Regions from separate parts of the Pantoea sp. E956-1 genome, predicted to be linked through region 3. Evidence: predicted binding sites of a transcription regulator. Region 3 holds the regulator's gene; each other region holds the start of a gene.
The links. The regulator PhoB, encoded in region 3, activates phosphate uptake and scavenging genes when phosphate is short. The targets are predictions, from matches to a motif close to CTGTCATAAAACTGNCNNAT.
Positions count from the first base shown of each region.

Region 1: ugpB (sn-glycerol-3-phosphate ABC transporter substrate-binding protein UgpB) is a predicted target of PhoB. The motif match lies at 3,700-3,719, and genes of this name have one in related genera.
Region 2: serA (phosphoglycerate dehydrogenase) is a predicted target of PhoB. The motif match lies at 2,838-2,857, and genes of this name have one in related genera.
Region 4: acuI (acrylyl-CoA reductase (NADPH)) is a predicted target of PhoB. The motif match lies at 1,415-1,434, and genes of this name have one in related genera.

Region 1 covers NZ_CEUYZP010000006.1:128,445-133,885, forward strand. Annotated here, with positions in the region: gene livH (high-affinity branched-chain amino acid ABC transporter permease LivH) at 1-317, shown strand, start outside; gene AC0T7J_RS15905 (high-affinity branched-chain amino acid ABC transporter permease LivM) at 314-1,585, shown strand; gene livG (high-affinity branched-chain amino acid ABC transporter ATP-binding protein LivG) at 1,582-2,349, shown strand; gene livF (high-affinity branched-chain amino acid ABC transporter ATP-binding protein LivF) at 2,351-3,064, shown strand; gene ugpB (sn-glycerol-3-phosphate ABC transporter substrate-binding protein UgpB) at 3,813-5,129, shown strand; gene ugpA (sn-glycerol-3-phosphate ABC transporter permease UgpA) at 5,184-5,441, shown strand, end outside.
Region 2 covers NZ_CEUYZP010000004.1:171,682-177,122, forward strand. Annotated here, with positions in the region: gene zapA (cell division protein ZapA) at 1-165, shown strand, start outside; RNA gene ssrS (6S RNA) at 205-387, shown strand; gene AC0T7J_RS13355 (5-formyltetrahydrofolate cyclo-ligase) at 480-1,073, shown strand; gene serA (phosphoglycerate dehydrogenase) at 1,418-2,656, opposite strand; gene rpiA (ribose-5-phosphate isomerase RpiA) at 2,936-3,595, opposite strand; gene AC0T7J_RS13370 (LysR family transcriptional regulator ArgP) at 3,778-4,683, shown strand; gene AC0T7J_RS13375 (oxidative stress defense protein) at 4,825-5,441, opposite strand, start outside.
Region 3 covers NZ_CEUYZP010000010.1:12,092-17,532, reverse strand. Annotated here, with positions in the region: gene AC0T7J_RS19845 (AAA family ATPase) at 1-1,821, opposite strand, end outside; gene sbcD (exonuclease subunit SbcD) at 1,818-3,017, opposite strand; gene phoB (phosphate response regulator transcription factor PhoB) at 3,215-3,904, shown strand; gene phoR (phosphate regulon sensor histidine kinase PhoR) at 3,919-5,232, shown strand; gene AC0T7J_RS19825 (PstS family phosphate ABC transporter substrate-binding protein) at 5,252-5,441, shown strand, end outside.
Region 4 covers NZ_CEUYZP010000004.1:208,718-214,158, reverse strand. Annotated here, with positions in the region: gene AC0T7J_RS13545 (CinA family protein) at 1-241, shown strand, start outside; gene acuI (acrylyl-CoA reductase (NADPH)) at 269-1,252, opposite strand; gene AC0T7J_RS13535 (ornithine decarboxylase) at 1,808-3,961, shown strand; gene mltC (membrane-bound lytic murein transglycosylase MltC) at 5,158-5,441, opposite strand, start outside.

The sequences.
Region 1 (5,441 bases), on a different contig from region 3:
TGATCTCGCTGACCTTTGTGATCGGTGCCGCGATGGCCGCGGTGGCGGGCGTGTTGCTGGGACAGTTCTACGGTTCAATCAACCCCTTCATCGGCTTTATGGCAGGCATGAAAGCGTTCACCGCCGCCGTGCTGGGCGGGATTGGCAGTATTCCGGGCGCGATGATTGGTGGTCTGGTGCTGGGCATCGCCGAGGCGCTGACCTCGGCCTATCTCAGCACGGAATATAAAGATGTGGTCTCGTTTGCCCTGCTGATTGTGGTGCTGCTGGTGATGCCGACCGGGATTCTGGGTCGCCCGGAGGTCGAAAAAGTATGAAGACTTCCTTTATCAATGCCCTGATCTCCTCCGTGATGCTGCTGGTGCTTGCCACCTTCTTTATGGGGCTGCGCCTGAATCTGGACGGCACTAATCTGGTGGTGCAGAACGCCGGTAGCGTGCGCTGGAACTGGATCGCCACAGGCTGTGCGGTGGTGTTTCTGTTTCAGCTGCTGCGTCCGGTATGGCAAAGCGGCCTGAAGAAAATCTCCGGTCCGGCGCTGGTATTACCGGGTCTGGATGGCTCGACGCCGAAGCAGAAGCTGGTGATGGCGGTGCTGATTATCGCCGCCGTTGCCTGGCCATTCCTGGTGTCACGCGGCACCGTCGATATCGCCACCATGACGTTGATCTACGTGATGCTCGGTCTGGGCTTAAACGTGGTGGTCGGCCTTTCTGGTCTTCTGGTGCTGGGTTATGGCGGCTTTTACGCCATCGGTGCCTACACCTTTGCGCTGCTGAACCACTATTACGGTCTCGGCTTCTGGCAGTGTCTGCCGCTCTCCGGCATAGTCGCTGCACTGTTTGGTCTGCTGCTGGGCTTCCCGGTGCTGCGACTGCGCGGCGACTATCTGGCGATAGTGACGCTGGGTTTCGGTGAGATCGTGCGTATTCTGTTGCTGAACAATACCGCCCTGACCGGCGGGCCGAATGGCATCAGCCAGATCCCGAAACCGACGCTGTTTGGTCTGGAATTTGGTCGTACGCCGCGTGAAGGCGGCTGGGATACCTTCCATAACTTCTTTGGGTTGAAGTACGATCCCAGCGACCGCATTATCTTCCTCTACCTGGTGGCGCTGCTGCTGGTGGTGTTGACGCTGTTTGTGATTAACCGGTTGCTGCGGATGCCGCTGGGCCGTGCCTGGGAAGCCCTGCGCGAGGATGAGATTGCCTGTCGTTCACTGGGTCTCAGCCCGACCCGCATTAAGCTGACCGCCTTTACCATCAGTGCCGCGTTTGCCGGTTTTGCCGGCAGCCTGTTCGCGGCGCGTCAGGGCTTTGTCAGCCCGGAATCCTTTACCTTTGTCGAATCCGCCTTTGTGCTGGCGATTGTGGTGCTGGGCGGGATGGGTTCGCAGTTTGCGGTGATTCTGGCCGCCATTCTGCTGGTGGTGTCACGCGAGCTGATGCGCGATCTCAATGAGTACAGCATGCTGGTGCTGGGTGGCCTTATGGTGCTGATGATGATCTGGCGTCCGCAGGGATTGTTGCCGATGAAGCGTCCGCATCTGAAGCTCAGAGCCGCTAAAAAAGGAGAGCAGGCATGAGTCAGCCTTTATTAGCCGTTGAAGGCCTGATGATGCGCTTCGGCGGTCTGTTAGCCGTGAACAATGTGGCGCTGGAGCTGCGTCCGCAGGAGATCGTTTCGCTGATTGGCCCCAACGGCGCCGGTAAAACCACCGTGTTCAACTGCCTGACCGGCTTTTACAAGCCCACCGGTGGCACGATTAAACTCCGTGAGCAGCATCTGGAAGGGTTACCGGGCCAGAAGATTGCGCGGATGGGCATTGTGCGGACGTTCCAGCACGTGCGTCTGTTCCGTGAGATGACGGTCATTGAGAACCTGCTGGTGGCGCAGCATCAGCATCTGAAAAGCGGCGTATTTTCCGGTCTGCTGAAAACCCCGGCGTTTCGCCGCAGTGAGAGCGAGGCGCTGGATCGTGCGGCGACCTGGCTGGAGCGGGTAGGGTTGCTGGATCTGGCTAACCGTCAGGCGGGCAATCTGGCCTATGGTCAGCAGCGTCGACTGGAAATTGCGCGCTGTATGGTGACGCGCCCGGAGATCCTGATGCTGGATGAACCGGCGGCGGGCCTTAACCCCAAAGAGACCCACGAGCTGGACGCGCTGATTGCGGAGCTGCGTGGCGAACATAAGGTGTCGGTGCTGCTGATTGAACATGATATGAAGCTGGTGATGGGGATTTCTGACCGTATTTATGTGGTCAATCAGGGAACGCCGCTGGCTAACGGAACGCCGGAAGAGATTCGTAATAACCCGGATGTCATTCGTGCCTATTTAGGAGAGGCCTGAGATGGCAAATGCGATGTTAACCATTGAGAACGTCAGCGCCCACTACGGCAAAATTCAGGCGCTGCACAACGTCAGCCTCTATATCAATCAGGGCGAAATCGTCACCCTGATTGGCGCTAACGGGGCCGGAAAAACCACGCTGCTGGGTACGCTGTGCGGCGAGCCGCGCGCGACGCAGGGCACCATTACCTTTGATGGCAAAACCATCACCGACTGGCAAACCTCACGCATTATGCGTGAAGCGATCGCCATCGTGCCGGAAGGCCGACGGGTCTTTTCGCGCATGACAGTAGAAGAGAACCTGGCGATGGGGGGCTTTTTTGCCAGCCGTCCGGACTATCTGACGCGGATCAAGCGCGTTTATGAACTCTTCCCGCGTCTGGATGAGCGTAAAATCCAGCGCGCCGGGACGATGTCGGGCGGCGAACAGCAGATGCTGGCGATTGGCCGTGCGCTGATGAGCCAGCCGCGGCTGCTGTTGCTGGATGAGCCGTCGCTGGGACTGGCACCGATCATTATTCAACAGATCTTCGACACCATTGAGCAGCTGCGCAGCGAGGGGATGACGATTTTCCTGGTGGAGCAGAATGCGAATCAGGCGCTGAAGCTGGCGGATAGGGGCTATGTGCTGGAGAACGGGCATGTGGTGCTCGAAGACACAGGTGCAGCTCTCCTTTCCAACGAAGCCGTCCGCAGCGCGTACTTAGGTGCCTGATGGGGCACGGCCTGGCTTACTGGTCAGGTTGCGGTTGGGCAGTGCTCGCCATCCTCACGTATATGTGTACGCTCTGGTGGATGCGCGCTTTGGTACACAGGCCTGGCTTACTGGTCAGGTTGCGGTTGGGCAGTGCTCGCCATCCTCACGTACTACGTGTACGCTCCGGTGGCTGCGCGCTGTCCGCCCGCAACCTGCCTGCGCCGCCGACGGCCTTCGAAATGGGTGTGTGATGCGCCGCCGACGGCCTTGAGTATCGGTGTGGGTGTTGCCGCCAACGGGCTTTGAGTTTGCCCTTAAAAAGCAGGGACAAGTGCTGTCATTGCCAGTATCCGTTACAATTTATGTAAATAAACGCGACTTTGTAATGGTGTATAGCCGCTCAGATTGCTGAAAACCCAAATCAGGGTGAATTTGGCTGCAACTAACAAACTCAACGCACAGGGAACACGGGCAGAGGAGGAAAGCGTCCCGCGCCATGGACGGCGCGGGCCGAGCATGTCATGGATGACGGATTTTGCGTCTTTCCGATCTGACCGTGTTCTCTGTGCAGGGCTCAGTCTTACAGCAACCAGGCCAGACTTTGTCAACAAGCTCAGCTGCAGTTAGTCGCTCTGCCTTTTCCGCTATTCAGTCTGTCACCCGGCTGTCATCTTTCTGTTATTAATCCTTCATTTCCCCGTGTCATGTTACTTCGCGAAACAGAAATCTGTGATTTCACGCGTATTTACCTGCACAGGAAAATTCTATGTCCGTCGTTACCTTTCGTCGTAGCCTGATGAGCGTGCTGCTCGGTCTGACGCTCAGCAGCCATGCCATGGCCGCCACTGAGATCCCTTTCTGGCACTCTATGGAAGGCGAACTAGGCAAAGAAGTGGATTCGCTGGCACAGCGTTTTAACCAGACGCATCCCGATTACAAAATTGTTCCGACCTACAAAGGTAACTACGAGCAGAGCCTGGCAGCAGGGATTGCGGCAGTGCGCAGCGGCAAAGCCCCTGCGGTGCTCCAGGTTTATGAAGTCGGTACAGCGACCATGATGGCCTCGCAGGCGATTGTGCCGGTGCATCAGGTCTTCAAAGACGCCGGTATCCCCTTTGATGAAAAGCAGTTCGTGCCCACGGTGGCGGGCTACTACAGCGACAGTAAAGGCCAGCTGATCTCTCAGCCGTTCAACAGCTCGACGCCAGTGCTCTACTACAACAAAGACGCCTTTAAAAAAGCGGGTCTGAACCCGGACCAGCCGCCGAAAACCTGGCAGGAGCTGGCGACGGATGCCGCCGCACTGCGCAAATCGGGCATGAGCTGTGGCTACGCCAGCGGCTGGCAGGGCTGGATCCAGATTGAAAACTTCAGCGCCTGGCACGCTCTGCCGGTAGCGACCAAAAATAACGGGTTTGACGGACTTGATGCGGTGCTGGAGTTCAACAAGCCGGTACTGGTTCGTCATATCGAGCTGCTGGAAGCGATGAACAAGAAAGGGGACTTCACCTACTTTGGCCGCAAAGATGAGTCCACCGCCAAGTTCTACAACGGCGACTGCGGTATCACCACCGCCTCATCCGGTTCGCTGGCTGATATCCGTCATTACGCCAAGTTCAACTTCGGCGTTGGCATGATGCCGTATGACGAGACCGTGCCGAATGCGCCGCAGAACGCCCTGATCGGCGGTGCCAGCCTGTGGGTGATGAAAGGCAAAGATGCCGCAACCTACAAAGGCGTGGCCGAGTTTATGCAGTTCCTCGCTAAACCGGAAATCGCCGCGGAATGGCACCAGAAAACCGGCTATCTGCCGATTACCACCGCCGCTTACGAGCTGACTAAACAGCAGGGCTTCTACGATAAGAATCCGGGTGCGGATATCGCCACCCGTCAGATGATGAACAAGCCGCCACTGCCGTTCACCAAAGGCATACGTCTGGGCAATATGCCGCAGATTCGTACCGTGATCGACGAAGAGCTGGAAAGCGTCTGGACCGGCAAGCAGTCGCCGCAGAACGCGATGGATAACGCAGTGAAACGCGGTAACGAGTTGCTGCGCCGCTTCCAGCAGCAGATGAAGTAATCTCTCCTTGCGGGCCAGCTCAGGCTGGCCCCTCTCTCTGACGCCAGGTACGCCATGTCTTCATCTCATCCGGTCTTTCGCACCAGCCTGTTGCCCTATCTTCTGGTGCTGCCGCAACTGCTGATTACCGCCATCTTCTTTCTCTGGCCTGCCGGTGAAACGCTGTGGTACTCGCTGCAAAGCCTCGATCCCTTTGGCATCTCCAGCAGCTTTGTCGGGCTGGAAAATTTCAGACGCCTGTTTGCCGATCCTTACTATCTGGATTCGTTCTGGACCACCATAAAATTCAGCGGCATGGTCACGGTGTTCGGC
Region 2 (5,441 bases), on a different contig from region 3:
ATCGCCGCGTTAAACGTCTGCCACGAGCTGGCGCAAGAGAAAGTGAAAACGCGCGATTATGCTGCTAATATGGAACAGCGTATCCGTATGTTGCAGCAGACGATTGAACAGGCATTAGTTGAGCAGGGTCGCATCTCTGAGCGTGAGGGTGCGAAGTTCGAATAAAACTTCATGGTTGCTATACTTAAGTAACGGTGAGGTAAATTTTCTCTGAGATGTTTGCATGTGGGCCAGTCCCCTGAGCCGATATTTCGAAAAAACAGAATGTGACGCTCGTAACCTGTGTGCATGCTCGGTTCGTCCGAGAAGCCTGATGGTTATGACGGCATGTTCACCTTGAACCAAGGGTTCAAGGGTTACAGCCTACGGCGGCATCTCGGAGATCTCTCTTCCTTTAGTCCTGCTTTTTTCCCCTGACTGACATGTTATAGTCGCTGTTCAGCGACTTATCCGGCGGGGAAATCATGTCTGAACCTTCCATGTCTGAACCTTCAATGACCCAGCGTCAGGCGATTCGCCAGCATGTGCGACATCTGCGACGGGCACTTACTGATGAGCAGCAAACGCTGGCCGCTAAGCAGGTCGCTGAACATGCGCTCAACTACGCTCCGATGACCGAAGCGCGCAATATCGCCCTGTTTCTGTCGGTGGATGGCGAACTGAATACCCGTCCGCTGATTGCCCGCCTCTGGCATCTGAAGAAAGTGGTTTATCTGCCGGTTTTACACCCCTTCTCTCCCGGTAATTTGTTGTTTCTGCGCTACTCGCCCGATACCCCATTGCTCAAAAATAAGCTGCGCATTCCTGAACCGCCGCTGGATATCCGGCAGGTGATCACGCTTGATCAACTTGATCTGATGATGGTGCCGCTGGTGGCGTTTGATCAGCATGGGCAGCGTCTGGGGATGGGCGGCGGCTTCTACGATCGCACCCTGCAGAACTGGCGGCAGCACGGTTTTTTGCCAGTAGGCCTGGCACACGATTGTCAGCAGGTGGATAGCCTGCCGGTAGCAGAATGGGATGTGCCTTTACCGGCGGTAATGACGCCGTCAAAACTCTGGCAGTGGGAGTAGAAGAGTCGCTTTGTCAGACAAGTGAAAACCCACATCCGGGCGCATCTGGCAGCAATGAAATAGCTCAACGCGCAGGGAACATGGTCAGAAGAGGAAAGCGTCGCGCCGCCCGGATAAAAACGCCGGGAGCGTTTTTGAACAACGCAACGCGTTGGCCCGGTTACGGGCGCACCTCAGGGACGAGGTGCGTAATCGCGCGGGCCGGGCATGCCATGGATGGCGGCTTTTGCATCTTTCCGATCTGGCCGTGTTCTCTTCGCAGTCTCGGTCTTACAGCAAATCGGGACAGCCTGTATTAACTACCTGAAGAGACGCGACTAAGCGCCTGTTCAGGTTGGTAGCGCTTAGTAAAGCAGACGAGCGCGGATGGTACCCGGAATCGCCTTCATCAGCTGCAGCGCGTTCTCGGCCACTTCCGGCTCTGCATCAATATCGATCACCACATAGCCCATAAACGGCGAAGTTTGCAGATACTGAGCCGCGATGTTGATGCCCTGCTCGGCAAAAATCTGGTTGATGGCCGTCAGCACGCCCGGACGGTTCTCATGGATATGCAGCAGACGACTGGCGCTGATACCGTGAATCGGCAGTGACACTTCGGGGAAATTCACCGCCGACAGGGTCGAGCCGTTATCGGAGTATTTCGCCAGCTTGCCCGCCACTTCAATGCCGATGTTCTCCTGCGCTTCTTCCGTCGAGCCGCCAATGTGCGGTGTCAGAATCACGTTGTCGAACTCACTCAGTGGAGAGATAAACGGCTCGCTGTTGGTCGCTGGCTCGCTCGGGAAGACATCGATGGCTGCGCCACCCACCTGTTTGCTGGCCAGCGCATCGCACAGTGCCGGAATATCTACTACGGTACCGCGTGAGGCGTTAATCAGCAGCGCGCCAGGCTTCATCTGCGCCAGCTGCTCTGCACCAATCATATCCTGCGTAGAGACGGTTTCCGGCACGTGCAGGCTGACAACGTCGCTCATGTTGAGGAGATCGGCCAGATGGCGTACCTGCGTGGCATTACCCAGCGGCAGCTTGTTTTCAATGTCGTAGAAGAAAACATGCATACCCAGGCTTTCTGCCAGCACGCCCAGCTGCATTCCGATATGGCCGTAACCGATAATACCCAGTTTTTTGCCACGCGCTTCAAATGAGCCTTTGGCAATCTTATTCCAGATGCCACGGTGTGCTTTCGCATTCGCTTCCGGGATGCCACGCAGCATCAGCAGCATTTCACCAATCACCAGCTCCGCAACCGAGCGGGTATTTGAGAACGGCGCATTGAATACGGGAATACCCCGGCTGGCAGCCGCCTGCAGATCAACCTGGTTGGTGCCGATACAGAAACAGCCAACAGCGACCAGCTTTTCAGCCGCCGCAAAAATCTCTTCAGTAAGCTGGGAGCGGGAACGGATACCAATGAAGTGTGCATCACGGATCGATGCTTTTAACGCGTCGGAATCCAGTGCGCCCTTATGGAATTCGATGTTGGTGTAGCCTGCAGCCCGCAGGTTCTCCAGCGCGCTCTGATGGACACCTTCCACCAGCAGGAACTTAATCTTATCTTTTTCCAGTGATACCTTTGCCATTTCCCGATCCTATTCAGCATTCAATGAGGACTACCATAAGCCAGCCTTCTGTCAAAATATCAAAAAAATCGCGTCGGGCAATACAAACGATTGCCCGGCCGCCAGCACGGCAGCGGCTGACGGCAGCACATTGCCGGACAAAATAAGGAGGTCGGCCTGGAAGAGAGTACGAACCCGCTGCCGATGACGGTTATGTGACATAAGTCACCAAATTTCACCGCAGCGAGAAAAGATGATTTGCGGGCAGAAATAACCGACGCCGGATCGACGCCGGACAGATCATTTTTTGATGGTTTTCACGCCATCAGGCCCGCCAATCAGCGCAATATCTGCGCCGCGCGCGGCAAAAAGGCCCACGGTAACGACGCCAGGCAAGGCGTTGATGGTTTTTTCCAGCTCAATGGGATCGAGAATGCGCAGATTATGCACATCAAGAATAATGTTGCCGTTATCGGTGACTACGTTCTGACGATACTCAGGTAAGCCGCCCATTTTCACCAGCTGACGCGCCACATAACTGCGCGCCATTGGGATCACCTCGACCGGCAGCGGGAAACGGCCCAGCACATCGACCTCTTTTGAAGCGTCAGCGATACAGATAAAGGTTTCAGCCACGGCGGCCACGATCTTTTCGCGCGTCAGCGCCGCGCCGCCGCCTTTGATCATCTGCATCTGTGGGTTGATCTCATCCGCGCCATCTACGTACACCGACAGCAGGTCAATCTCGTTCAGGTCGAACACCTGAATACCCAGGCTCTTCAGCTTCTGGGTTGAGGCATCCGAGCTGGAGACGGCACCTTCAATCTGATGCCTGACCGTGGCAAGCGCATCGATAAAGTGGGCAGCGGTGGATCCGGTACCCACACCAACAACGGTGCCCGGCTGCACGTACTCAAGTGCAGCCCAGCCAACGGCTTTTTTCAGTTCATCCTGGGTCATGGTATGTTTAAAACCTGTGCGACAACGAAGTGCGCGTAGTATAAAACAAGGCTTGCTGAAAATGCTCGGCTGACCGACGTGGATTTATCGCTTTGGAAGCCAGCCCACAAAAAACAAGAGAGCCATCACAGGTGATACTTTTGTGGCATAGTGACATCCATCCTGAAGGAGAGAGAAGAATAATGAAACGCCCGGATTATCGAACGCTTCAGGCGCTGGATTCAGTGATCCGCGAACGCGGATTTGAGCGTGCCGCTCAAAAATTATGTATCACTCAGTCAGCGGTTTCACAGCGTATCAAGCAGCTGGAGAATCTGTTTGGCCAGCCGCTGCTGGTGCGCACCGTGCCACCCCGTCCGACCGAACAGGGTCAGAAACTGCTGGCGTTGCTGCACCAGGTGGAACTGCTGGAGGAGGAGTGGCTGGGCGATGAGAACAGTGGCACCACGCCGCTGCTGCTGTCGCTGGCGGTCAATGCCGACAGTCTGGCCACCTGGCTGCTGCCTGCGCTGAAAGATGTGCTGGCAGATTCACCCGTCCGCCTCAATCTGCAGGTCGAAGATGAAACCCGGACCCAGGAGCGTCTGCGTCGTGGTGAAGTGGTGGGTGCGGTGAGTATTCAGCCACAGCCGCTGCCCAGTTGCCTGGTGGATCAGCTCGGTGCGCTCGACTACCTGTTTGTGGCGTCGCGTGACTTTGCCGATCGCTTCTTCCCCAACGGCGTCACCCGCTCTGCTCTGCTGAAAGCGCCGGCGGTGGCGTTTGACCATCTTGATGATATGCATCAGGCCTTCCTGCAACAGAACTTTGATCTCTCACCGGGCAGTGTGCCCTGCCACATTGTGAACTCCTCTGAAGCCTTTGTGCAGATGGCGCGACAGGGTTCGACCTGCTGTATGATCCCGCATCTGCAGATTGAGCGTGAGCTGGCAAGCGGTGAGTTAATTGATCTGACGCCAGGCTTGTGTCAGCGCCGGATGCTCTACTGGCATCGTTTTGCACCAGAAAGCCGGTTAATGCGTCGGGTGACCGATGCGCTGATTGCGCATGGACATCGGGTGCTGCGTCAGGATGACGTCGCAGCCTGAAAAGAAAAACGGGGCGAAAGCCCCGTTTTTACTGCTGACACGTTATGCCCCGAACGGCTGTAAGGATGGATTGGCTCAGGGAACAAGGTCAGATCCTGAGATTCATCGGCAGTCTTAACGGGGCATCAGCCCCGTTTTGCACTATGGCGTATTGGGCTTGATCTCAAACACCACATCAACCTGATCGTCAAAGTTGATGCTCTGCTGATCGTAGGTCTCCTGCGCCGAGGTATCTGCCGCTGCAGCCGCTTTATACATCCGGTTCATCGGCATCGGCTGATAGTTAGCGACCTGATAACGAATGCTGTAGATCGAGCCCAGCTTCGCGTTAAAGCCTTCAGCCAGCTGTGATGCCTGCTGAGTCGCATTTTTAATCGCTGCTTTACGCGCCTGCTCTTTGTAGCTCTCCGGATTTGCCACGCCTAACTCGACGCTACGCACCTCATTCAGACCAGACTTCAGCGCCCCGTCCAGCAGATCATTCAGCTTGTCCAGCTGACGCAGGGTTACCTGCACCTGACGCACCGCACGGTAGCCTTTCAGGACTGATTTACCTTCTTTGGTGTAATCATACTCTGGCTGGGTGCTCAGGTTTGCTGCATCAATATCTTTCTTCTCAATGCCGTTTTTCTGCAGAAAATCGAAATATTGTGCAACCCGGCTATCCGCCTGCTTTTTCGCATCTGCGGCATCTTTTGACGACACGTTCACCACGATAGAGAGCGTGGCGATATCGGGACGGGCATCGACCGTTGCCT
Region 3 (5,441 bases):
GCAGGAGCCGCACAGCGGACAGGGCTGATCGGCGGCGAGCCGGGCGCGGTAATCACTGAGATCGACAATCTGCTGCTCCAGCGCGCAGATTTTTTCGACATCATCCAGCTGCTGTTTTTCGCGTTTCCACGTCTCGCGCAGGGCCTGGAGTTCCGCTTCACTCTGCTGATGCGTTTTTGCAAGCGTAGTCAGCCGCTGCTGGCGCTGGCCCAGCTGCTGATGCAGCGGCTGCCACTGGGTTGAAAGCAGCAGCAGTTGCTGACGAGCCGGACGGCTGCTCTGCAACTGACTTAATGCCTGACGCAGTGCGGCAGGCGGATGCTGTTCCTGTAGCGAAGTTAGTACTTGCTCCGCCTGCAACAGCGCCTGGTGGGCCTGTTGCTCCGCCTGCTGGCGCGGCAATGCCTGTTCTGCCTGCTGCTGCTGTTTCGCCTGTTGCGTGACGATCTGTTGCTGCTGCTGTTCGCGCTGCTGCATCAGTCCGGCCAGGGTGGCTTCCCGCTGCGCCAGCAGGGCAAAGTTCTCCTGCCACACCGGCAGCGAAGCACCCCATTGGGCGAGATCGGCAAGCTGCTGGCGTAACTGATGCTGTTCAGCAATCGCCTGCTGCCATGAATCGACCTGGCGCGTCTGCTCTGCCAGGCTGGCCTGTGTCTGGTCGGCATGCTGCTGCTGTCGGGCGTTTTCCTGCTGCTGCTCCGCAAGCTGCTGTTGCAGTGTGCTGATCCGCTGATCCAGCGGCAGCACCTCTTCTGTCAACAGACTTTCCTGCTGCTGCTGTTCCTGCAGCGCCTGCTGGCGGGCACGCTGGGTGGCCGCGTAGTGCTGCTGATGCTGCTGCTGTTGGCTCTGCGCCTGCTGCTGCGCCGCCGTGAGATGCTGACAGCGGCTCACGACCTGCTGCTGTTCGGTGCGTAACGCGTCGCGCTGCTGCAGTTTTACCCGCAGCTTTTCAGCCGGTTCGCTGCGTGCCAGTCGTTGGCGATCCGCTTCTGCCGCCTGGGATGCGGCCTGGGCCTGCTGTACCGCCACCTCGGTCTGCTCGCTCTCCTGCTGTAACTGCTGTGCCTGCTGTTGCCACTGTTGCTGTTGTTGCGCCTGTTGATAGTGCGCGCTGAGCCGCTGTTCCGCATCGGTCAGATCAGTAAGCTGCTGTTGCAGCGCGTCGCGTGCATCGCTGTCCAGCAGCGCCATCGCTCCCGCCTGGCTGCGCAGCAGATCCAGCTGGTTTTTTGCCTCTTTGTGGCGCTCGTAGATGGCGGCGGAAATCAGACCGTAAATTTCGGTGCCGGTCAGCTCCTCAAGCAGTTCGGCGCGCTCACTGGCTTTCGCGTTGAGAAAGGCGGCGAACTGGCCCTGTGACAGCATCATTGAGCGGGTAAAACGCTCAAAATCGAGCCCGGAGAGGGTTTCGATCAGCTTCAGCTTGTCACCGACTTTATCGGCAACAATGATGTTGTCGGCGCAGCGTGCCAGTTCAACGCGCGGTGCCTGAAGTTTGCCGTCGGCAGTGCCGCGCGCGCGGTTCTGGCTCCAGAAGGCGCGCCAGGCTTCTCCTTTGATCTCAAACTCCACCTCGGCCAGACATTCGGCACAGTCGCGAGTCATCAGCGCATTCTGGCTCTGGGAAATCGCGCCCAGGCGCGGCGTCTGGTGATAGAGCGCCAGGCAGATGGCGTCCAGCAGGGTGGTTTTACCGGCGCCGGTGGCACCGGTAATGGCGAACAGGCCGTTGCTGGCAAAAGGTTCGGCGCGGAAGTCGATAAACCATTCACCGCGCAGGGCATTAAGGTTTTTGAACCGTAGCGTGAGGATCTTCATTGGGTCTCTTCCATGGCGGCCAGCGTCTGGCGGAACAGGGTGGTCATCTCGTCGATTTGCGCCGGTTGCAGCTCCTCATCCAGCGCCAGCCTGCGGGCAAAGACCTCTTCCACCTTCAGCTCACTCAGGGTTTCATTGTCGAGCCGCGCCAGGCTCTGTTGACGCTGTTCACGGCTGCGGCGAAGCAACAGGACTTCGACCGGCAGCGTGGCGGTCAGGGTTTCTACCTGACGTTGCAGATCGCTGAGGTACTCCTGGGTGGTGACTTCGATGTCGAGCCAGGTCGGCTTCTCCTGCTCTGTCATGCTGAAAGCGTTTAACTGTTCTGCAATCTGCGCCAGCGATCCTTTCAGCACCTGCATCGGCTGCGCCTGTGGCACGACCAGCGGCGTGACTGATTGCAGGCCGCTGGTGGTGAGTTCCAGCAGAAAGACGCTTTTTTCTGTGCCCAGCTCGTCAAAGCTCAGCGGAATCGGCGAGCCGCTGTAGCGGATATGTTCGCTGCCCGCGACGCGCTGGGCGCGATGAATATGCCCCAGTGCGATATAGTCAGCCGCGGGAAACGCGCTGGCCGGGAAGGCATCCAGCGTCCCGATATAGATGTCGCGCACTGAATCGCTCTGGCTGACGCCGACGGTGGTGAGATGGCCAGTGGCAATAATCGGCAGTGCATGGTCCAGCGCCTGGGCGGCAGAGAAACGCTGCTGATAGTGGTGGGCGATCGCTTCCAGCAGCGAGGTCTGCTTGTCGCGTCCCGACTGACCCGCCCGGCTGCGCAGAATATCGCGCGGCCTCAGATAGGGAATCGCACACAGCAGCGCGCCCGGCTCGCCCTGCCGGGTGTTGAGCAGCAACACATCATCCTGCTCCTGCGGGGTGGCGATCACCCGGGTATTGAGACAGGCGAGCAGCTCACGCGACTCATTCAGCGTCGCAACGGAATCGTGGTTGCCCGCCAGCACAATCAGCTGACAGCCGCTGGGCTGCAGCGCCACTACAAAGCGGTTAAACATCTCGCGGGCGTAGCTGGGCGGCGTGCCGGTATCAAACAGATCGCCTGCAATAATCAACGCATCCACCTGATGCTGTTCAATCTGGCACAACAGCCAGTCGAGAAACGCCTGATGTTCCGCTGCCCGACTTTTGTTGTAAAAGAACTGCCCCAGATGCCAGTCCGCAGTATGAATGATGCGCATGATAAGTCCCTGCCGTTGTGATTCGCCCGGCGATTATACTGGCTCTGCGGCCAAAGCAAAAAATTGTCGCTGCGCTGTCATAAATGATTACCAGTGAGGTTACCGGCAGGTTATGTTTTTCATAAAAGTGTCACAAATCTGACGCATAATGGCGCCGCGAATCTCAGTGACATCCGTCATAATCAGCAGGAGTAATAATGGCTAAGCGCATTTTGGTTGTGGAGGATGAAGCCCCCATCCGTGAAATGTTGTGTTTTGTTCTGGAGCAGAACGACTATCAGCCAATCGAGGCGGAAGATTATGACAGCGCCATTGGCAAGCTGATTGAACCCTGGCCCGACCTGATTTTGCTGGACTGGATGTTACCCGGTGGCAGCGGTATTCAGTTTATCAAACATCTGAAACGCGAGGCGATGACACGCGATATCCCGGTGATGATGCTCACCGCGCGCGGCGAAGAGGAAGATCGGGTGCGCGGCCTGGAAGTGGGTGCCGATGATTACATTACCAAGCCCTTTTCACCCAAAGAGCTGATGGCGAGAATCAAAGCGGTGATGCGCCGTATTTCGCCGATGGCCGTGGAAGAGGTGATTGAGATGCAGGGGCTGAGTCTGGATCCCTCCTCACATCGCGTGATGTCCGAAACCACGCCGCTGGAGATGGGCCCCACCGAATATAAGCTGCTGCACTTCTTTATGACCCACCCGGAACGCGTCTACAGCCGCGAACAGTTGCTGAACCACGTCTGGGGCACCAATGTGTATGTGGAAGATCGTACTGTCGATGTTCACATCCGCCGTTTACGTAAAGCGCTGGAAGTGTCCGGCCACGATCGCATGGTACAAACCGTTCGCGGAACAGGGTATCGTTTCTCTGCCCGCTACTAAACGGAGCCTTAACCGTGCTGGAACGCCTCTCCTGGAAGAGATTACTGACAGAACTGCTGCTGGTCTGTCTGCCCGCAGTGCTGCTGGGCCTGCTGTTCGGCGGTCTGCCCTGGTGGCTGCTGCTGAGCGTGCTGACGGTGCTGTTGTGGCATTTTCACAATCTGATGCGGCTGTCGCACTGGCTGTGGCTCGACCGCACCATGACGCCACCAGCCGGGCGTGCCAGCTGGGAACCACTGTTTTATGGTCTTTACCAGATGCAGCTCCGCAACCGGCGGCGGCGGCGTGAACTGGGCAATCTGATTAAGCGTTTCCGCAGCGGTGCCGAGTCGCTGCCGGATGCGGTGATCCTGACCACCGAAGAGGGCACCATTTTCTGGTGTAACGGCCTGGCGCAGCAGCACCTGGGTCTGCGCTGGCCGGAAGATAATGGCCAGAACATCCTCAATCTGCTCCGTTATCCGGAGTTCTCCCGCTATCTTCGCCAGCGCGATTTCGACAAGCCGCTGACGCTGGTGCTGAACAACAAACTTCACATGGAGTTCCGCGTCATGCCCTACAGCGAGGGGCAGTGGCTGCTGGTGGCGCGTGATGTCACGCAGATGCATCAGCTGGAGGGGGCACGCCGCAACTTCTTTGCCAACGTCAGCCATGAATTGCGCACACCGCTCACGGTGCTGCAGGGCTACCTGGAGATGATGAACGACTCGGTAATGAGCGAGCCTTCGCGCAGCAAAGCGCTGCACACCATGTCGGAGCAGACGCGCCGCATGGACAGCCTCGTCAAACAGCTGCTGACGCTGTCGCGCATTGAAGCTGCGCCCGCGATCGATCTGAAAGAGAAGGTTGATGTGCCGGTGATGCTGAAACTGCTGCAGCATGAGGCGGCAACGCTGAGTGGCGGCCGTCACGACATCCACTTCCATACCGATCCCCATCTGAAAGTGTTCGGCAACGATGAACAGCTGCGCAGCGCCATCTCCAATCTGGTTTACAACGCGGTAAACCACACCCCGGATGGCACACGAATCGATATCAGCTGGCTGCGCGGCAAACAGGGCGCCATCTTTAGGGTGTGCGATAACGGGCCTGGCATCGCGTCAGAACATATTCCGCGTCTTACCGAGCGTTTCTACCGGGTCGATAAAGCGCGTTCGCGTGCGACCGGCGGCAGCGGGCTGGGGCTGGCGATAGTGAAACACGCTCTGAGCCACCATAACGCGCGGCTTGATATCACCAGCGTGCCGCACAAGGAGACCTGTTTTACCTTTACGCTGCCAGCGAGGTTGATTGTCAGCAGCGTGATGCAGGAGAATGCCGTTCATTAATCGCTGCCGGATCTCCCTGATGCGCATCCTTCTTTTGTTGATCGTTACTCTGCTGCCGGGTCTGACACTGGCCCAGCCCGTCACGCTCTCCGGCAATCTCAGCAGCGTCGGTTCCGATACGCTGGGCTATCTGATGACGCTGTGGGGCGAAGATTTCAGTCGCCAGGCACCGGGCGTTAATGTGCAGGTTCAGGCCTCCGGCTCTTCTA
Region 4 (5,441 bases), on a different contig from region 3:
GCAGGGCGCCTGCGCCCGCTCCGGCGAGCCGGTGGGATTATCCATTACCGGCTATGCCGGGCCGGATGGCGGCGAAGATGGTACACCGGCGGGCACCATCTGGTTTGGCTGGGTCCTGCCCGATGGCAGGGACGAGGCAGAGTGCCACCAGTTCAGCGGCGATCCGAAATCAGTGATGGAGCAGGGCACGCAGTTCGCGCTGGAAGGACTCATAAAACGGCTGCAGCGAGCCGATCGGTAAAGGCGCGAAAACGCGCCTTTAACAGGATTAACGGCAATCGACAATCAGACGGCCCTGCACTTTGCCATCCAGCAATGCCTGTGCACCTTCTCTGGCTTCACTTAGCGGGATCACGTGGCTCAGCTTACTGAGCCGTTCGCTATCCATCAGCTCACCGAGTCGCTGCCACGCCTGCTGACGAAGCGGCTTCGGACACATCACGCTATCGACACCAGCCAGCGTAACGCCACGCAAAATGAAGGGGGCGACGCTGGCTGGCAGGTCGAGTCCCTGCGCCATACCGCAGGCGGCAACCGCGCCGTCGCGCTGGGTAGCAGCCAGCACATTCGCCAGGGTATGACTGCCGACGCTGTCTATCGCGGCGGCCCAGCGCTCTTTTGCCAGTGGCTTGCCGGGCCGGGCGAGTTCTTCACGGTCAATGACCGATGCCGCGCCCAGCGTTTCGATCAGATAGGTATGGTCGCTGGCGCGCCCGCTGGAAGCGATTACCTGATAACCCAGACGCGCCAGCAGGCTGACGCTATAGCTGCCGACGCCGCCACTGGCACCGGTGACCAGTACCGGCCCCTGTTCAGGTGTGATGCCCTGTTTTTCCAGCGCCATCACGCAGAGCATTGCGGTCAGTCCCGCCGTACCGATAGCCATGGTTTGCAGCGGACTCAGCGTGGCGGGCGGGCGCACCAGCCAGTCGCCGCTGACGCTGGCTTTCTGTGCCAGGCCGCCCCACTGTTTTTCGCCCACGCCCCAGCCCGTCAGCAGCGCCACATCATCCTCTTTCCAATCGGGATGGCGGCTGGCCGTCACCCGGCCAACAAAATCGATACCTGGCACCATCGGGAACTGGCGCACAATCGGGCCCTGGTTACAGATAGCCAGGGCATCTTTGTAGTTCAGAGATGAGTAGCTGACGTCGAGCGTGACATCGTGATCGGGCAGTTGAGATTCGGGGAGATCTTTCAGCAGGGAACGGTAACCTTGTTCGTCATTTTCAATGACCAGTGCCTTAAACATGCAGCCTCCGGCAGAGTGGGAAAGAGAAGATCAGTTTACGCCTGGCAGATGCAATCCGGTAGGGCAATGGCCGCGTCTGCGGGTGAAGGCAGCGGCCTGGCTGGAAAAGTGCGCGGTGTGCTTTCTGCATAAATCTGCATATAATTCATATAATTAGTCGTATTGTGAATTTTTTATGATAAATAGACTATAAAAATCATGTTGTTACATACACGGGGTGTGACTGAGTAATTACCTGGTTCGGGTTGTCCGTGCCTGAAAAAGATGACATTATGACCGCCACTTTTTGACCCTGCATCTTGATTACTGAGGACGTCGCCATGTCCGGTTCACCGCGCATCTGCCCGGATTACCGTTCGCTTTTTCCGGCACCCATCGGGTTGTCCTCTTTTCCGATATCTCTGTTATTCACCATGCGGTGAGGCCAGCCAGGCAGCGGCTATGGATCTGCTTTCCACGGGCTGCGGAACGCCTTCTGACTGTTAATTATTCGCCGGGGCACTGTCCCCATAATTGTGCTTCTGGCACCTCCTCCCTGACGTTAGGGATTCTGTTATGACTCCACTGAAAATTGCTGCCAGCGCCGCTGTGGCGCCCAGCCTGACCCTGAACACTGCGCGAGACGTGGTGACGCTGGATAACACCGACTTCACCGATGTGGCGGCGGTTGTCGTCTCGCTGGCGGATACCCGCAGCGGCGTGCTGGCGCTGCTGCGTCATACCGGCTTTAATCTGCCGGTATTTGTCGCTAACGCGTTTGAAGAAGAGGTGATGCACCTGCCCGGCGTCAGCGGTGAGCTGAATGGCGATCCGCAGGAGTGGATCGCGCTGGAAGCGGCTGCGCAGGCGTATGAAGCGGCGCTGCTGCCCCCTTTCTTCGAGACGCTGACCCGCTATGTCGATATGCAGAACAGCACCTTTGCCTGTCCCGGACATCAGGGCGGTGCGTTCTTTAAAAAGCATCCGGCGGGCAAACAGTTTTATGACTTCTACGGCGAGAATGTTTTCCGGTCTGATATGTGTAATGCCGACGTCAAACTGGGCGATCTGCTGATCCACGAAGGCTCGGCTAAAGATGCGCAGAAGTATGCGGCAAAAGTGTTTAACGCCGATAAAACCTACTTTGTGCTCAACGGCACCTCAAGTGCCAATAAAGTGGTGACCAATGCGCTGCTGACCCGTGGCGATCTGGTGCTGTTTGACCGCAACAATCACAAGTCGAACCATCATGGCGCGCTGATTCAGGCGGGCGCGACCCCGGTTTATCTTGAAGCGACGCGCAATCCTTTCGGCTTTATTGGCGGCATTGACGCACACTGCTTTGATGAGGCTTATCTGCGCGAGCAGATCGCGGCCGTGGCTCCGCAGCGCGCGGCTGAAGAGCGGCCGTTCCGTCTGGCGATTATCCAGCTGGGCACCTACGATGGCACGGTCTACAACGCGCGCCAGGTGGTGGATCGCATCGGCCATCTGTGTGATTACATCCTGTTTGATTCCGCGTGGCTCGGCTATGAGCAGTTCATTCCACTGATGGAAGGCTGTTCGCCGCTGACCCTGCAACTGAATGAGAACGATCCCGGCATTTTTGTCACGCAGTCAGTGCATAAGCAGCTGGCAGGTTTTTCGCAGACTTCGCAGATCCATAAAAAAGATAATCACATTCGCGGACAGCGCCGCTTCTGCCCGCATAAGCGACTGAATAACGCTTTTATGCTGCACGCATCAACAAGTCCGTTTTATCCGCTGTTTGCCGCGCTGGATATCAACGCCAGAATGCATCAGGGGGAAGCGGGGCGTCGTATGTGGGATGAGTGCGTCACGCTGGGTATTGAGGCGCGTAAAGCCATCCTGGATCGCTGTGAGATGATCTTGCCGTTTGTGCCGGAGACGGTGGATGGTCAGCGCTGGCAGGATGCGCCCACTGAGACGATCGCCCGCGATCTGCGCTACTTCAGCTTTGAACCGCAGGCGAAGTGGCACGGTTTCGCGGGTTATGCGCGCGATCAGTATCGGGTGGATCCCTGCAAGCTGCTGCTGACTACGCCAGGGATTGATGCGGCCAGCGGTGAGTATAGTGATTTCGGGATTCCGGCGACCATCCTGGCGAACTATCTGCGCGAAAACGGCATTGTGCCGGAGAAGTGCGATCTCAACTCAATCCTGTTCCTGCTGACTCCGGCAGAGAGTCCGGAGAAGATGGCGAATCTGGTGGCGATGCTGGCGCAGTTCGAGCAGCACGTTAAAGAGGATGCGCCGCTGGCCGAAGTGCTGCCGACCATTTACCGTAAAAATGCCGAACGCTATGCCGGATATACCCTGCGTCGCCTCTGTCAGGAGATGCACGACCTTTACGTCAGTCACAACGTCAAGGATCTGCAGCGCCTGATGTTCCGCGCCGCGGAGTTCCCGCCGGTCAGGGTGAATCCGCAGGATGCGCATCAGGCTTATATTCGCGGCGAAGTGGAGCTGGTGCCGATAGCCGAAGCGCAAGGCCGGGTTGCCGCGGAAGGTGCACTGCCTTATCCACCGGGTGTGCTGTGCGTAGTCCCGGGGGAAGTCTGGGGCGGCGCGGTGCAGCGTTACTTCCTGGCGCTGGAAGAGGGGCTTAATCTGCTGCCTGGCTTCTCACCAGAGCTGCAGGGCGTTTACACCGAAGAGGATGACCAGGGACGGAAGTATCTGGTGGCCAATATGATAGTGGGACGCTGATCTGAGCGTGGGCAGAGGTGGGTAGCGGCCCGCCTGCCTTTTTGTTCGCTGCGCGAACGGGGCTGAGAAGGTTTCATTCGCTTAGCAGCGGGCTAACAGTGAGGGGGTTACGCCGGGCAGGTCCTGGGTTCGCTGCGCGAACGGGCTATGAGAAAGCTTCGTTCGCTTAGCAGCGGGCTAACACTGAGCGGGTTCCGCCCGCCAGGCGATGGGGAGTTTCAGGTTGCCTGAGCAGGCGGACGCGTCAAGGGGCGGACGCCCGCCCCTTAACAATCCCGGCGTCCGGCTGCCTGCGCGCCCCGCTGTGCGGAGTGCCTTCGTCACGCCCTGCGGCCGACGGACCGTCCGGACTCGCCATCCCTGGCTCGTTCCGTCCTTTCGCCGACGTCCTGTCGGCTCATCCTGGCCTGCGGTTGTTCCTCAGCGCTTCGGACGCCTCTCCCAAACCCCCGCCTGTGATTTCTTTATGTTTTCTTTGGTGCTGAGTTGTCTGATGGTCTGAAAGCCAGTCTCAATTCCTGAAGTTCACCGCAACAATCTTAGTGACCTGAAAACGAGATAATAGCGGGTAGAGTTGAATAACATACTGTTTGCTGAGCCAAAAGTCAGAGGCAATCCCAAACTCACAGCGACAGCGAACCCAACATAAAAAGAAGAGATAACAGCGAGGGGGTGGGGAGGCCGTCAGAACCGCTGAGCGGATGAGGGATTTCAGGACGAGCGACAGGGATGTCGCGAAGAGGCGGGTTCGCGCCATGGATGGCGCGTCCCGCCGGTCCGTGAGAAATCCTGAAGTAGCAAAGGAACCGCGAAGCGGCGGTGAAGCAGGCCGGAGCCCGGGGTCAAGGGGGCGCGGCGACTGGCGCCCCCTTGTCGGTCGCCTGCAGAGGCAAATCTGAAACTGCCCGGCTTACCAGGCGAACGAAACCTTCTCATAGCCCGTTCGCGCAGCGAACACTCCCAGCTTCAGGCGCTGCACGCCTGACCACCTGGCGGGTGGAACCCGCTCAGTGCATACTCGCTGCTAAGCGAACGAAACCTTCTCATAGCCCGTTCGCGCAGCGAACACTCCCAGCTTCAGGCGCTGCACGCCTGACCGCCTGGCGGGTGGAACCCGCTCAGTATTAGCCGGCAGCCAGGCGCTATACCCAGGCCCATTCGCGCAGCGAACACTCCCCGCTTTAGCGCTGAGCCAATCAGAATCCCCGATAACTCTTCTGCGCGGTACTCACCTTATAAAGATAACGACGCGATTCCGCCGACGGATGCTGGTTCGCCAGGGTCGAATAAACCTTGCTCGGTGACATGCCGTTAATCATCGAAAACGCCCGATCTTTATCGCTGGAGAAGACGCGCAGCACGCTGCCTGCACCGCCGTTATAGGCGGTGATTACTGCATAGCGGCGTGACACCGGATCCTGAATGCCGCCCAGATAGTTACGCTGCAACAGCGACAGATAAGCGGTACCCGCATCAATAT